DNA from 2 places in the Pseudoalteromonas ulvae UL12 genome. Region 2 is predicted to be linked to the other one. Evidence: predicted binding sites of a transcription regulator. Region 2 holds the regulator's gene; the other holds the start of a gene.

Region 1 (3,183 bases), on a different contig from region 2:
GCTGCGGTATTGAGTGATGCATCAAACGATTGTCCTTTTGTAAGCTCTGACATAATAGTTTGCAAGCCATCGTCCCCCAACTTGCTATGCATGTAACGCAGAGCCATATAACCACCTGAGTAAACAGCTGCAATTTCAGCCCCTGTAGAGGGCGAGAAACCGGTGACACCTTGTAAGTCATTCAAACTATTGTTGCCACCTGCAGCGCCATCATTAATCACATTTGCTAAACCCAAGTTAGCACTGTCTGTCTTTAAGCGACCATCTGCACCTCGAATTGATTCTGCCGTCCCTTCAATAAACCACGTGGGTAAATTTGTTAAATCGAAGTTTGCAGCCATAGTGGCATGCACCATTTCATGCAAAATTGTTTCGTTAAGCGCTAAGCTCGAATCATCATGAATTGATGCCGAATCAGGGAAGTCATCTTTATCAATCACCATAACCATTTGTACTGCCTTGCCACCGAGGTAGCCGGGTTTGACATACGCTGCAGTTCCGCCATCACCATCTAAATGCTCGAAATCAATTTTTAGTGACCCACTTCCAACTATCCCAAATTGTTTTTTTATGATGTCTTCAGATTCTGATAACCATGTTTTTTGCAATGCTTTGGCCATATCCCTTTCGACAGTGTCAATCAAACTGCCACTTGAAGTTTGGAACAGATTTTTATCACCAAAACGCGTATCTTCATTGATATGATCGATTTCATCTTTTAATTGGATAAACTCTTGGTTTAAAGCTTTGCGATCAGATTTACTGTAGGTTGCATTTGAGGCTTGAATTGCAAGCTCGCGCATACGTTGCAATGCGTTGGTAATTTCTTGTTGTGCACCTTCTGCAACTTGCAACATAGAAATACCATCATTCGCATTTCGTTTAGCAACGGTTAACCCATTAATTTGAGTTGAAAGTTTCGTGGATATTTGAAGCCCTGCGGCATCGTCTTTCGCTGAGTTGATTCTTAGCCCTGACGATAGTTTTTCCATTGCATTATTCACCGCAGAGCTTGCATTGCTAAGTACTCTTTGGCTATTTATTGATGCAATATTGGTTACTATCCTCAAGACGATCAACCTTTATTCTGATGTTAATACTGTCCTATATCGGTTCGGTTGAATAAAACTTGAGCGCTTTTATAATGTTTTTAGCTAATGTGTTTTAATCACCACTTTTGTTAAAGTTCAGTCTAGATTGGCAGATAAAAAGGGTAACACTGGGTAGAGATCATATTAATGGTATGAACTTTGCTTAACTATTTTATCGCATTAAATTATACGGGTGTCCTATGTCTCGACTTTCGATTCAGAAATATAAATCAATGAAAATCAACAGCGCTGAGAATGCTGAACCATATGAGTTAATTCAAATTGTATTATCCAATATTATTGGAAAACTCACAGCAGCCAAAGCCTATATAGATAGAAAAGAAATAGAAAAAAAAGGGATCTCTGTTAGTGAAAGCATTACATTAATTGGTGCACTTCAAGACAGTTTAGATATGGAAAATGGTGGTGATATTTCAATCAACCTATTTCGTTTATATGAATTTACGCAAACTAAGTTAGTTGAAGCAAACTTTGAAAATTCAAAAGATAAAATTACCGAGGTCATCAACATCTTTACTGAAATTAAAAGTGGATGGGATGCAATCCCCAAAGAAATGAGACAAGTACAGCCAGCTTCAGAAGTGCAATATGCACAAGAATAATGACCTAACGTCATTATCGGGTGACGCATTATTGGCAACAATTGCAGAGCTGAATCAGCGACTCATTACAGTATTAGAGCAAAAAAACTATGAGGATGCTGAACCTCTCCAAAAAACCTTGAGAACTGTATTTGAGCAATGCATCAAGTTAGCAGAATCGGGGCTTTTATCTGACATCGATGAATTTACAAGACTGATTGAAGAATTTGAAATGATACGCACTCAGTACGAATCCGAGCTGGCAAATATCAAACTTAAAATCGTTAAAATGAACAAAGACAAAAAGGCATTAAAAAAATACTCAAATTTATGAGGTAAATCTTTTTATATTTTTCATTTACTTAGCTAATATATAACTAAACATTTATTCATTCTCATGAAGGCCCAACATGTTCGACAATAAAACAATACTTATTACTGGTGGTACTGGATCGTTCGGTAAAAAATACGTCGAAACTCTGCTGAAAAGATACACGCCCAAGAAAATAATCATTTTCTCTCGAGATGAACTGAAACAATTTGAAATGCAGCAAGTCTTTAACCATGACTGTATGCGCTATTTTATTGGTGATGTGAGAGATAAAGCAAGATTAACGCGTGCGATGAGAGGTGTTGATTTTGTTATTCATGCAGCAGCCTTAAAACAAGTACCAGCAGCTGAATACAATCCAATGGAGTGTATCAAAACAAATATAAATGGTGCAGAAAACGTGATTGATGCTGCACTCGATAATGACGTAGAAAAAGTTATCGCATTATCGACAGATAAAGCTGCCAATCCAATTAATTTATATGGCGCCACCAAGTTAGCCTCCGATAAATTATTTGTAGCTGCAAATAACATTTCTGGTGGTCATAAAACAACATTTGCAGTAGTCAGATATGGCAATGTTGTGTGCTCTCGAGGATCGGTGATCCCATTTTTCGAAAATTTAATTAACGCCGGTTCAGATCACTTACCTATCACTCATAAAGACATGACCCGCTTTTGGATTAGCTTGCAAGATGGCGTTGATTTTGTTCTTAAAAACTTTGCAAGAATGTCAGGTGGTGAAATCTTCGTACCTAAAATACCAACTCTGAAAATCACCGATCTTGCCACATCGATGGCACCATCATTACCACAAAAAGAAGTCGGTATTCGTCCTGGTGAAAAGCTTCATGAAGTTATGTGCCCTGCTGAGCTTTCCTACCAAACGTATGAATATGCTGATCATTTTGTGATTGCACCCAGTATCAGTTTTAGTTCACGTAATAATGATTTTACAATCAATGCAATTGGTGAAAAATCGGTATTAGTACCTGAAGGATTTGAATATAACTCTTTGACCAACCCTCATTATCTTAAAGTTGAGGAGATTGAAGACTTTAATAATAAGGCGATGTCATGATCCCTTATGGAAGACAGGATATTAATCAAGCTGATATCGATGAAGTGCTTGCTGTATTACATTCTGATTTCTTGACAC
Region 2 (3,183 bases):
GTGTGTGATCGTCACTATCAAGATAAAATAATGATGAGTTGGCAAATTCAGGTAAATACTCAAGAATCTCATTAAACTCTTGCTGATCTTTAGGCAAGTTCCGTACGTCTATACTCACCGCTATCTTATCGTAACTATCAGATACACTGCGTACGAGGGAGGGAAGTAAGTTGACTGGGATATTATCGACAGCATAGTAGCCAAGATCTTCAAGTACTCTTAACGCTACAGATTTTCCTGATCCTGAGCGGCCACTGATAATAATAAGTTGCACGGTACATCTCCTTGATGATTACGCTGCATCGATTATCGCGTAGAGTTCTTCATCGCAAGTCGCATGACGTAATTGTTTGCAAAATAACTTGTCCTTTAGTTTATCAGCTATCGCAGCGAGCGTCTTTAGGTGAGCTTGACATTCGTCTTCAGGTACGAGCAGTGCCACAAAAATATCGACAGGTTTATTATCTATTGCATCAAATTCAATCGCCTCTTGGTTGACGATTAAAATAGCCAGGCTTTTATCGAGTCCAGCTAATCGGCCATGGGGTATAGCGATACCACGCCCGATGCCTGTGCTACCAAGTTTTTCACGATTCAATAACGCGCCAAGGATTTCTTGCTCAGAAAAGTCGGGGCGTTGCTGGTGAGCAACAAAGCTAATATGCTCTAAAATTCGCTTTTTGCTATGAAAAAGGACTGCGGCTTTGGTGCAGTCCTTGGAAATAAAAGAATTTAGTTTCATGATTAATGGCGTGAAAGTTTCTCTTTATGTTTAATTACTTGGCGATCTAATTTATCAATCAAGCCATCGATTGCAGCATACATATCTTGATGCTCGGACGTTGCAAATAATTCACCACCGGTGACATGGAGAGTTGCTTCTGCTTTTTGGACTAATTTCTCGATATCCAAAATAACATGAACGTTATTTATATGATCAAAGTGCCTTTCGAGCTTAGCAAATTTGTTAGTGACATAGTCTCTTAAAGGATCTGTTATTTCTACGTGACGACCAGTTAAATTTAGTTGCATAAGCATTTTCCTTCTATTTTACGTCTCAGATCAAACGTTTTCTCTGATTTGACGGGGGGATAGAGAGAGATTCACGATATTTTGCTATCGTGCGTCTCGCCACTTGTATTCCTTGCTCTGCCAATATATCTGCAATTTTACTATCACTCAAAGGTTTAGCCTGATTTTCTGCAGCGATTAGCTTTTTAATTAATGCTCGAATAGCCGTTGATGAGCATTCTCCACCATTCTCTGTACTGACATGGCTTGAAAAGAAAAATTTTAATTCATAGATACCACGTGGCGTATGCATGAATTTTTGAGTCGTGACACGTGAAATCGTAGACTCGTGCATTTCGACCATTTCAGCAACATCATTGAGTACCATAGGTTTCATCGCTTCATCGCCATGTTCAAAAAAAGCTTGTTGTTGCTGAACGATGCAGTTTGATACTTTTAAAAGAGTATCATTGCGACTTTCTAAACTCTTAATAAACCATTTAGCTTCTTGTAAATGTGAGCGAATAAACTGACTGTCTTCGCTCGATTTAACAGAACGGCTCATTGCAGCATATTGATCATTTACTCTGATTTTTGGCATGCTTTCTGAGTTTAGCTCAACCACCCAACGACCTTTTATTTTTTTTACAGACACATCAGGAATAACATATTCTGGTTGCTCGGTATTGATGCTATCTGCAGGCTTTGGATTGAGGCTATGAATCAGTGCCATGACTTCTTTTAGCTCATTTTCCTTAAGCTTGGTTTTCTTCATTAAGGTTCGATAGTCGCGAGAAGCTAAAAGTTCAATGTGTTCTTTTACAATTTCTTTAGTGTGCGACAACCAAGGGGTGCTTTTATCAAACTGATTGAGTTGAATTAACAGGCATTCTGGAAAATCCCGCGCGGCGATACCGATAGGATCAAAGACTTGAATACGTTTTAATACGGCTTCTACCTCATCTAACTCTACAGCAAGGCCATCACTGCCTTCTCCAATGCTTTCACAGATATCTTCTGTTGATAAGGTTAAGTAGCCTTGATCATTGATTGCTTCAACAATCGCTGTGGCAATGGCTTCATCTGTTGGGCTAAAAGGCGTTAAACGAAGTTGCCACATGAGGTAGTCTTGCAGTGATTCAGATGTGCTGCCTTGGTATAAAGTGTCGTTGTCGGGAGCGGGACCTGAGGATGACGTAGAGGGTCCGGCGCTGACATATTCATCCCAACCAACATCCATGGGGAGTTCGTCAGTAAGGGAGTCTTTATTTAATGCATCTGATGATTCTATTTCAACTTCAGCGGTGTGTTCATGATCGTCAGAAGAGTCTTTTTGGGAGTCGGCTGAATCGTTGTTATTGTCATTGCCATATTCTGCTTCTTCAACTTCAAGCAGAGGGTTGCTATCAAGTGCTTCTTGAATTTCTTGTTGTAAATCTAAAGTACTCAGTTGCAACAAGCGGATTGCTTGTTGTAACTGTGGGGTCATTGTAAGTTGTTGCCCAAGACGAAGTTGTAATGATTGCCTCATTTACGTCTAACAATCCTTTTGGTTATTAAAATAAATGGCACTTAGTTATGAAGTAAATTAACTATAGCTTGAATTGTTCACCTAGGTAAACATCACGTACTTTTTGGTTTTCAAGTACCTCTTTAGGAGTACCCGTTGCGATTAACTCACCGTGAGAAACAATGTAAGCTGTTTCACAAACATCTAAAGTTTCCCTTACATTATGGTCTGTAATTAACACACCAATGCCACGATTTTTTAAATGACGAATAATTTTCTTTATATCTATCACTGATATCGGATCGACACCGGCAAAGGGCTCATCGAGCAAGATAAACTTAGGGTTAGCGGCCAGCGCGCGTGCAATTTCAACACGACGGCGTTCTCCACCAGATAAAGCCATGCCTTGGCTATCTCGAATATGACAGATATTAAATTCTTCTAATAGGTTATCGAGTTGTTCTTCTCGTTGCGCTCTGTTGAGTTCTTTACGTGTTTCCAAAATAGCCATGATGTTTTGATAAACAGTTAACTTCCTGAATATAGAGGACTCTTGTGGCAAGTAACCTATGCCCATTCTTGCTCGGCTATGCATGGGAAGTAAAGTGATATCTTCTTCATCGATTGTAATCAAGCCTTTATCACTAGGAACTAAACCAACG

The links. The regulator sigma-54, encoded in region 2, starts transcription at its own class of promoters, with help from an activator protein. The targets are predictions, from matches to a motif close to GTTGGCACGNNNNTNGNNT.
Region 1: a site for sigma-54 is predicted at 1,238-1,256, ahead of fliS (flagellar export chaperone FliS). Genes of this name have one in related genera too.

Annotation. Positions count from the first base shown of each region.
Region 1 is NZ_AQHJ01000027.1:369,971-373,153, forward strand. It holds gene PULV_RS09775 (flagellinolysin) at 1-1,070, opposite strand, end outside; gene fliS (flagellar export chaperone FliS) at 1,292-1,714, shown strand; gene PULV_RS09785 (hypothetical protein) at 1,701-2,027, shown strand; gene pseB (UDP-N-acetylglucosamine 4,6-dehydratase (inverting)) at 2,104-3,105, shown strand; gene pseC (UDP-4-amino-4,6-dideoxy-N-acetyl-beta-L-altrosamine transaminase) at 3,102-3,183, shown strand, end outside.
Region 2 is NZ_AQHJ01000033.1:114,061-117,243, forward strand. It holds gene rapZ (RNase adapter RapZ) at 1-274, opposite strand, end outside; gene ptsN (PTS IIA-like nitrogen regulatory protein PtsN) at 293-742, opposite strand; gene hpf (ribosome hibernation promoting factor) at 745-1,032, opposite strand; gene PULV_RS15965 (RNA polymerase factor sigma-54) at 1,058-2,542, opposite strand; gene lptB (LPS export ABC transporter ATP-binding protein) at 2,604-3,183, opposite strand, start outside.